3 regions of the Nonomuraea recticatena genome follow, and region 1 is predicted to be linked to each of the others. Evidence: predicted binding sites of a transcription regulator. Region 1 holds the regulator's gene; each other region holds the start of a gene.
The links. The regulator HrcA, encoded in region 1, represses chaperone genes, less so after heat shock. The targets are predictions, from matches to a motif close to TTGGCACTCTCNNNNNGAGAGTGCCAA.
Positions count from the first base shown of each region.

Region 2: groES (co-chaperone GroES) is a predicted target of HrcA. The motif match lies at 2,129-2,155, and genes of this name have one in related genera.
Region 3: groL (chaperonin GroEL) is a predicted target of HrcA. The motif match lies at 1,516-1,542, and genes of this name have one in related genera.

Region 1 is NZ_BAAATE010000003.1:141,423-144,697, forward strand. It holds gene ABFX50_RS06960 (DUF3097 domain-containing protein) at 1-524, opposite strand, end outside; gene hrcA (heat-inducible transcriptional repressor HrcA) at 732-1,736, shown strand; gene dnaJ (molecular chaperone DnaJ) at 1,748-2,884, shown strand; gene ABFX50_RS06975 (16S rRNA (uracil(1498)-N(3))-methyltransferase) at 3,016-3,275, shown strand, end outside.
Region 2 is NZ_BAAATE010000001.1:548,048-551,322, forward strand. It holds gene groL (chaperonin GroEL) at 43-1,665, opposite strand; gene groES (co-chaperone GroES) at 1,728-2,039, opposite strand; gene ABFX50_RS02510 (class I SAM-dependent methyltransferase) at 2,311-3,275, shown strand, end outside.
Region 3 is NZ_BAAATE010000036.1:33,354-36,628, forward strand. It holds gene thrC (threonine synthase) at 1-570, shown strand, start outside; gene ABFX50_RS42075 (MoaD/ThiS family protein) at 588-863, shown strand; gene ABFX50_RS42080 (cold-shock protein) at 1,123-1,323, shown strand; gene groL (chaperonin GroEL) at 1,651-3,275, shown strand, end outside.

The DNA of each region.
Region 1 (3,275 bases):
CTCTCCTTGGAGCCCTCCACGAGGTGGTCGACCAGCACACCGAGCCTGCGGCCAGGGGCGGGCCCGAACTCCTCGACGATCGCGGGCAGGTCGTCGACGCCCTCCAGGTACTCCACGACGACGCCTTCCACGCGAAGGTCGTGGCCCCAGATCTTCTCCACCAGGGCGGCGTCGTGCACGCCTTCGACGTAGATGCGGCTCTCCCTGGCGACGCGGGCGCGCAGTCCCTCGACCGCGACCGAACCGGAGGCGCTGCGGCGGGGAGCCCTCGCCGTGGCGGGGGCCGGCCGTACCAGCGTCACGGGCTTGCCCTCCAGCAGGAAGGCGGCGGGGGCCAGGGGGAACAGCCTGCGCCTGCCGAAGCGGTCCTCCAAGGTGACCGCCTCCTTGTCACAGGCCACCACCGCGCCGCAGAAGCCGCTGTCGGCGTCCTCCACGACCAGATCGCGCTCGGCGGGCACGGAAGGGATCGTCCCCTTGCCCGGGCGCCGCCAGTTCCCCGCAAGCACGTCACGCTCGTACATGGGGGGACCGTAGCAAATCACTCCTCGCTCGCGGGTGCCGCGCGCACGGGAGGGATCGTCGGTCATGGGCAGTATTGTCGGCGTGCGGCTTGCAACCGGCTTGATTCCGCGCGTTATCGCACCCTGTGGGCGAGGGCCGTACACTTGGCACTCGGGAACACAGAGTGCTAGACCTGTCGTTTCCTCAAGAGGCAGGGAGGTGAGCACATGCTCGATGATCGGAAGCTGGCGGTGCTCCGCGCCATTGTCGAGGACTACGTCTCCACCAACGAACCGGTGGGCTCCAAGGCGCTGGCCGATCGCCACAACCTCAACGTCTCCCCGGCCACGGTCAGGAACGACATGGCCGCGCTGGAGGAACAGGGCTACATCACCCAGCCTCACACGAGTGCGGGCAGGGTGCCGACCGACAAGGGCTACCGGCTCTTCGTCGACAAGCTCTCACAGATCAAGCCCCTGTCAGGAGCCGAGCGCAGGGCCATCGAGACCTTCCTCGCAGGCGCGGTCGACCTCGACGACGTGGTCACCCGCACGGTCAGGCTGCTCGCCCAGCTGACCAGGCAGGTAGCGGTGGTGCAGTACCCGGCGCTGTCGCAGTCGACCGTGCGCCATCTCGAGCTCGTGCCGCTGACCGACAGGCGGGTGATGTTCGTGCTGATCACGAACACCGGCCGGGTCGAGCAGCGCGTCATCGAGCTGCCCGAGCGCATCGAGGAGTCGAGGATCGCGCATCTGCGCGCGATGCTCAACGCCTGCCTCGACGGCTGCGGGCTCAGCCAGGTCCCCGATCAGGTCTCCGACCTGCCCCAACGGTTGCCCGTCGAAGACCGGCCCGCCGCGGCGACGATTCTGTCGGTGCTGCTGGAGACCCTCGTCGAGCGCCATGATGAGAAGATCGTCTTCGCGGGGGCCGCCAACCTGGCGGGCGCCGATTTCACCACGGGCCTGCGAGACGTTCTCGAGGCGCTCGAAGAACAGGTGGTGTTGATGCGCCTGCTCGGCGAGACCTCCGACATGCCGACCACCCTCACCGTCAGGATCGGCTCGGAAAACCCCTACACAGGACTGCGGGGCACGTCCCTCGTCGCGACCGGTTACGGTTCGGGAGCCCGCCTCGGCGTGCTCGGCCCCACCCGGATGGACTACCCCGTGACGATGGGCGCTGTGCGCGCCGTGGCACGCTACGTCAGCCAGATCCTGGCTGCTTCATAAGAGGTCGATAAGTGGCAAACGACTACTACGGCACCCTCGGGGTGCGCCGTGACGCCAGTCAGGACGAGATCAAGAAGGCCTATCGTCGGCTGGCCCGCGAGCTGCACCCCGACGTGAATCCCGATCCTGAGACCCAGGAGCGCTTCAAGGAGATCACGCAGGCCTACGAGGTCCTGTCCGATCCCAACAAGCGCCAGATGTACGACCTCGGAGCCGACCCCTTCGCCGGCGCCGGTGCGGGAGCGGGTGCTGGCGGCTTCGGCGCGGGCTTCCCCTTCAGCGACATCATGGACGCCTTCTTCGGCTCGGCGGGCGGCGCCCGCGGGCCGCGCAGCAGGGCCAGGCGGGGCCGCAACGCCACGATCAGGGTCGAGCTCGACCTGCGCGAGTCGGCGTTCGGCACCACGCGCGAGCTGAACGTCGACACCGCGGTGCTGTGCGAGGTCTGCGCGGGCTCGGGCGCGGCGCCGGGCACCCACCCCGACACCTGCGACATGTGTCAGGGCCGCGGTGAGATCTCCCAGGTCACCAGGTCCTTCCTGGGTCAGGTCATGACCTCGAGGCCGTGCCCCCAGTGTGGCGGGTTCGGCTCGATCATCAGGCACCCCTGCCAGGAGTGCTCGGGCGACGGCAGGGTCCGCACCCGCCGTACGATCAAGGTCCGCATCCCCGCGGGCGTCGAGGACGGCACCCACATCCAGCTGGCCGGCGAGGGCGAGGTCGGCCCTGGCGGCGGCCCGCCCGGAGACCTGTTCCTCGAGATCGTCGAGAAGCCGCACGACATATTCGAACGGCGAGGAGACGACCTGCACTGCACGGTGCAGATCCCGATGACGGCGGCCGCGCTCGGCACGTCGCTGACCGTCGAGACCCTCGACGGGGCCGAGGAGATCGACGTGCGGCCCGGCACCCAGTCGGGGCAGGTCATCACGATGTACGGCCGCGGCGTGCAGCGGCTCAACGAGACCGGCAGGGGCGACCTGCTGATCCACGTCAACGTCGAGACCCCGATGCGCCTCGACCAGGCGCAGGAGGACCTGCTCAGGGAGCTGTCCAAGCTTCGCGGGGAAGAGCGTCCCCCTGGCAAGTTCGCCCCCGGACAACAGGGTTTTTTCTCTCGGCTCCGTGATGCTTTCAACGGCCGATAACCGATAGTCGTTTTCTGTACGGCCAGCCGGTCTGGCGCCAGTGCGGTCACGGGGCTGGCGTCCTTCCATCACGCTTCTCCAGCGCGAGCCGGCTGGCCGCCGTTACATCGCCCGTGCAGGGGGAGATGCGTGTGACTGTTCCCGTGTTCCTCGCGGACGCCGCCGACCTCGGCCTCGGGCAGTTCGTGCTCGGCGGCCCCGAAGGACGGCACGCGGCGGCGGTGCGTCGCCTGCGTGAGGGGGAGCGGCTCGACCTGACCGACGGGGCCGGGCTGGTCGCCGAGTGCGTGGCCCGCGAGGTGTTCAAGGACTCCTTGCGCGTGGAGGTCCTGCGCCGCTACGAGGTGCCCGCGCCCGCGCCCAGGCTGGTCGTCGTGCAGGGGCTGCCCAA
Region 2 (3,275 bases), on a different contig from region 1:
AAGGGCCCGCGCGCCAAGGCGCGGGCCCTTCCACAGACCGATCTAGTGACCGTGGCCGTGACCGTGGCCGTGACCACCGGCGGCCGGGGCCTCGTCCTCGGGCTTGTCCACCACGAGCACCTCGGTCGTGAGCAGCATGCCGGCGATGGACGCGGCGTTCTGCACGGCCGAGCGGGTGACCTTGACCGGGTCGATGACGCCCTGCGCCACCAGGTCGCCGTACTCACCGGTCGCGGCGTTGAGGCCGTGACCGACGGGCAGCTCGGAGACCTTGTGGGTGACGACGTAGCCCTCGAGGCCGGCGTTCTCGGCGATCCAGCGGGCGGGCTCGGCGAGCGCGCGGCGGACGACGCCCACGCCAGTGGCCTCGTCGCCGGACAGACCGAGGTCGTCGAGGTCCTTGGAGACGTGGATCAGCGCGGAGCCACCGCCGGAGACGATGCCCTCCTCGATCGCGGCGCGGGTCGCGGAGATCGCGTCCTCGAGGCGGTGCTTCTTCTCCTTGAGCTCCACCTCGGTGGCCGCGCCGACGCGCAGCACGCAGACGCCGCCCGACAGCTTCGCCAGACGCTCCTGGAGCTTCTCGCGGTCCCAGTCGGAGTCGGACTGCTCGATGGCGAGCTTGATCTCCTTGACGCGGTCCTCGATCGCCTGCGCCTCACCGGCGCCGTCCACGATCGTGGTGGCGTCCTTGGTGACGACGACGCGGCGGGCGCTGCCGAGCACCTCGAGGCCGACCTGGTCGAGCTTGAGGCCGATCTCCTCGCTGACGACCTGGCCGTTGGTCAGGATCGCGATGTCCTGCAGCATGGCCTTGCGGCGGTCACCGAAGCCGGGCGCCTTGACGGCGACGGAGGTGAAGGTGCCGCGGATCTTGTTGGTCACCAGGACGGCCAGGGCCTCGCCCTCGACGTCCTCGGCGATGACCAGCAGCTGCTTCTTGGTCTGGGCGACCTTCTCGAGCAGCGGCAGGAAGTCGGCGATGGAGGCGATCTTGCCCTGGTGGATCAGGATGTAGGGGTCCTCGAGGACCGACTCCATCCTCTCGGGGTCGGTGACCATGTAGGCCGACAGGTAACCCTTGTCGAACTGCAGGCCCTCGGTGAACTCGAGCTCCATGCCCATGGCGTTGGACTCTTCGACGGTGATGACACCGTCCTTGCCCACCTTGTCGAACGCCTCGGCGATCAGCTCGCCGATCTTGGCGTCCTGAGCGGAGATCGTCGCGACATTGGCGATCTCCTTCTTGTCCTCGACCGGCCTCGCGGTGGCCAGCAGCTTCTCGCTGACGGCCCTGGCGGCCAGGTCGATGCCGCGCTTGAGCGACAGCGGGGAGGCGCCCGCCGCCACGTTGCGCAGGCCCTCGCGGACCATGGCCTGGGCCAGGACGGTCGCGGTGGTGGTGCCGTCACCCGCGATGTCGTTGGTCTTGGTCGCCACTTCCTTGGCGAGCTGGGCGCCGAGGTTCTCGTAAGGCGCCTCGAGCTCGACCTCACGGGCGATGGTGACACCGTCGTTGGTGATCGTCGGCGCACCGAACTTCTTGTCGATGACCACGTTGCGGCCGCGCGGGCCCAGGGTCACCTTGACTGCGTCCGCGAGGGCGTTGACGCCACGCTCGAGAGCGCGCCGTGCGTCCTCTTCGAACTCCAGGATCTTCGGCATGGGAAAAGTCCTCTCAGCGTAGAAAGCCCCGGGCACTTGCGGGCCCGGGGCTTTCTCACGGCTTACTTCTCGATGATGGCGAGAACGTCACGGGCGGAGAGCACGAGGTACTCCTCGCCGCCGTACTTGACCTCGGTGCCGCCGTACTTGCTGTAGAGGACGATGTCGCCCTCGCTGACGTCGAGCGGAATCCGCTTGTCGCCGTCCTCGTCCCAGTTGCCGGGGCCCACCGCAAGAACCTTGCCCTCCTGCGGCTTCTCCTTGGCGGTGTCCGGGATGACCAGGCCGGAAGCGGTGGTCTGCTCGGCCTCAAGCGGCTGGACCACAATGCGGTCGCCGAGCGGCTTAACGGGAACCTTAGTGGCGGTCGTCACGATCGGACCTCCCCTTCAGATTTGAATGATCTAGAAGAGGCGACCAGCTGGGCCTGCCGTCGCGGGTGTCAGACCTGCCTCGTCGCACGTTGGCACTCTCGGTATGAGAGTGCCAACACGAAACATATGCAAGCAGGCCCTGCCCGTCAACACGAACCGCCCCGCTCCGCTTAGAGCGTGATTCCGCCGCCTCCCCAATCACCCATCGGGCGACATCTCGCACCTTGCCCCTCGGCCTCGTCCCCGGGTGCCTGCACTAACGTCGTACGGCGTGGACCACGACGCCTTCCTCTCCCTTCTGACGCCTCGCGGGCAGCGAGCACTCGCCGAAGCCGTCGAGCTGATGGGCGCCGATCCCGTCGTGGCCGCCACCAGGATGCGCAGGACCCACGACGCCGACCTCACCTCGGCCGCCCTCACCCAGGCCACGCTCCGCCAACGGGCCGTGGCGAAGTTCGGCGACGACGCGGCGTCGATGTACTTCACCCCTCACGGCGTCGAGCAGGCCACCCGCCGCGAGGTCGCCGAGCACCGCGCCGCCCGCTTCCGTCCAGGGCAGCGCGTCGTCGACGTGTGCTGCGGCATCGGCGGCGACCTGATCGCGCTGGCCAGAGCCGGCTGCGAGGTCGACGCCGTCGACACCGACCCGCTGACCGTGGCCGTCGCGCGCGCCAACATCGACGCGCTCGGGCTGTCGGAGCTGGCCACGGTCCGTACGGCCGACGCCGCCACCGTGGACCCCTCCGGCTACGACGTGCTGTTCGCCGACCCCGCCCGCCGTACGGCCAGGGGCAGGACCTTCGACCCCCACGCCTACTCGCCGCCGTGGCCCGTGGTCCTCGACCTGCTCGGCAGGGCGCCTGCCGCCTGCCTGAAGGTGGCGCCCGGCATCCCTTACGAGTTCGTCCCCGAGGGGGCGGAGGCGGAGTGGGTCTCGCACAGGGGCGAGGTCAAGGAGGCCGTCCTCTGGACCGGGCGCCTCTCGGGCGGCGCGGGCGTCAGGAGGGCGACGCTGCTGCCCGGAGGGAGCACGCTCACCGCCACCGGCGCCGAGGCCGAGGTCGGTCCGATGGGGCGCTTCGTCTACGAGCCGGACGGCGCGGCCATTCGCGCGCACCTGGTGGCCGAGGTGGCAGGCAGGGTCGGCGGCCGCCTCGCCGACCCGATGATCGCCTACATCACCGGCGACGATCCGGTCGACACCGAATGGGCCTCCAGGTACGAGGTGCACGAAGC
Region 3 (3,275 bases), on a different contig from region 1:
TACGAGATCGCCGAGCAGCTCGGCTGGGAGCTGCCCGACCAGATCATCATCCCGGTGGCCTCCGGCTCGCAGCTCACGAAGATCGACAAGGGCTTCAAGGAGCTGATCTCGCTCGGGCTCGTCGAGGACAAGCCCTACAAGATCTTCGCGGCGCAGGCGGCGGGGTGCTCGCCGGTCTCCACGGCCTTCAAGGCGGGGCACGACGTGGTCCAGCCGGTCAAGCCGAACACCATCGCCAAGTCGCTGGCCATCGGCAACCCCGCCGACGGGCCCTACGTGCTCGACATCGCCCGCCGTACGGGCGGGGCGGTGGAGGACGTCACCGACACCGAGGTGGTGTCGGCGATCAAGCTGCTCGCCTCGACCGAGGGCATCTTCGCGGAGACCGCGGGCGGGGTGACGGTCGGTGTGCTGAAGAAGCTCGTCGAGAGCGGGCGGCTCGACCCGTCGCTCACGACCGTGGTCCTCAACACCGGCGACGGGCTCAAGACGCTCGACGCCATCGCGGACGACGCCGCTCCCACGGCTGTGATCCGGCCGTCCCTCGACGCGTTCCGCGCGGCTGTCTGAAAGGAAAGGTACAAGTCATGAGCGTTTCGGTGCGGATTCCCACCATTCTGCGCACGTACACCGGCGGTAACGCGGAGGTGAGTGGCGAGGGCGACACTCTTCGTGAGGTGCTGCAGAAGCTCGATGCCGACTATCCCGGTATCGGTGCGCGAATTTTGGATGAATCGGGCAAGATTCGCCGTTTTGTTAACGTTTATGTGGGAGAAGAGGACGTCCGTTTTGTAGGCGGACTCGACAGCGCCACTCCGGCGGGAGCGCAGATCTCCATCATCCCGGCCGTGGCCGGCGGCTGACGCTTTCCTTGCCGACGACGCCCGTGGGGGGTTATGCCCCTCGCGGGCGTTTTTGGTGTTCAGGCCGTCACGAAAGTGGAATGTTTAACTACCTTTTTCGTGACGGGAAGAATGCCCGCTCGATTGACTCTGTTGTCCTACGGGTTTGCACAGGTATGGTCGAGGGCGATCGTCCGGCTGATTTCCCCATAAGTCATGCCGGTCGCGGATCTCGCGAGTGGAATGGGCGAGGTCCGGAGCCCAGTAAGAGGAGTCGGAAGTGGCGCAGGGCACCGTCAAGTGGTTCAACGCGGACAAGGGCTACGGCTTCATCGCGGTAGACGGTGGTAAAGATGTGTTCGTCCATTACTCAGCGATCATGATGGATGGCTACCGGTCGCTCGAACAGGGCCAGCGCGTCGAGTTCGAGATCACCCAGGGCCAGAAGGGTCCCCAGGCGGAGGCGGTCAGGGCGGTCTGACGCCCCACGTCGCCGGTATGCGCGGGCAGCTCACACGGCAACGCAGTCCGTGCGGATCTGCCACGTCCTGTACGTCGACTCAGCAGGCCCGATCCGCGTCAGCCGGTCGGGCCTGTGGCCATAGTCTGGGGCATGACCTGGGCATGTGTGTCGCTGGCTTGCACTCGACAGGGTAGAGTGCTAAACAGTTCGTTGGCACTCTCGTTGTGAGAGTGCCAGACACCGGGATCGAGACGATGGGGTCCGCCGAATGGAGTCGGACCCATGCCGTCGCGGGCGTCGGCTCGGTCCGCTGAAAGCCACCCTGCATCTGGGAGGTCTAGCCTTATGGCAGCCAAGATGATCGCGTTTGACGAGGACGCCCGGCGCGGTCTCGAGCGCGGTATGAACCAGCTCGCCGACGCCGTCAAGGTGACCCTCGGCCCCAAGGGCCGTAACGTCGTGCTGGAAAAGAAGTGGGGCGCTCCCACGATCACCAACGATGGTGTATCCATCGCCAAGGAGATCGAGCTCGAGGACCCGTGGGAGAAGATCGGCGCTGAGCTGGTCAAGGAAGTCGCCAAGAAGACGGACGACGTCGCGGGTGACGGCACCACCACCGCCACCGTGCTCGCCCAGGCGCTGGTCCGTGAGGGCCTCCGCAACGTCGCCGCCGGCGCCAACCCGATGTCCCTGAAGAAGGGCATCGAGGCGGCTGTCGAGCGCGTCAGCGAGGAGCTCTCCAAGCTGGCCAAGGACGTGGAGACCAAGGAGCAGATCGCTTCGACGGCCTCCATCTCCGCCGGTGACGTCGAGATCGGCAACCTCATCGCCGAGGCGATGGACAAGGTTGGCAAGGAAGGCGTCATCACCGTCGAGGAGAGCAACGCTTTCGGCCTCGAGCTCGAGCTCACCGAGGGCATGCGCTTCGACAAGGGTTACAACTCCGGTTACTTCGTGACCGACCCCGAGCGTATGGAAGCTGTCCTTGAGGACCCCTACATCCTCATCGTCAACTCCAAGGTCTCGGCCAACAAGGACCTGCTGCCCCTGCTCGACAAGGTCGTGCAGGCCGGCAAGCCGCTGCTGATCATCGCTGAGGACGTCGAGGGCGAGGCTCTGGCCACCCTGGTCGTCAACAAGATCCGCGGCCTGTTCCGCTCCGTGGCCGTCAAGGCTCCGGGCTTCGGTGACCGTCGCAAGGCCATGCTGGGTGACATCGCGACCCTGACCGGTGGTCAGGTCATCGCCGAGGAGGTCGGTCTCAAGCTCGAGTCCGCCACCCTCGACCTGCTGGGCCGCGCGCGCAAGGTCGTCGTCACCAAGGACGAGACCACCATCGTCGACGGCGCCGGTGACGCCGAGCAGATCGCGGGCCGGGTCAACGAGATCCGTGCCGAGATCGAGCGCACCGACTCCGACTACGACCGCGAGAAGCTCCAGGAGCGCCTGGCCAAGCTCGCCGGTGGCGTCGCCGTCATCAAGGCGGGTGCCGCGACCGAGGTCGAGCTCAAGGAGCGCAAGCACCGCATCGAGGACGCCGTTCGCAACGCGAAGGCGGCCGTCGAGGAGGGCATCGTCCCCGGCGGTGGCGTGGCGCTGCTGCAGGCCGGCACCAAGGCGTTCGACAAGCTCGAGCTGTCGGGCGACGAGGCCACCGGTGCGGCGATCGTGCGCAAGGCTCTTGAGGAGCCGCTGAAGCAGATCGCGATCAACGCCGGCCTCGAGGGCGGCGTCGTGGTGGAGAAGGTCCGCAACCTGACTCCGGGTGAGGGCCTCAACGCCGCGACCGGCGAGTACGTCAACATGTTCGAGTCGGGCATTCTCGACCCGGCCAAGGTGACGCGCTCCGCGCTGCAGAACGCCGCCTCCATCGCGGCGCTGTTCCTCACCACCGAGGCTGTCATCGCCGAGAAGCCGGAGAAGAACCCGGCAGCTCCCGCGGGCATGCCCGGCGGCGGAGACATGGACTT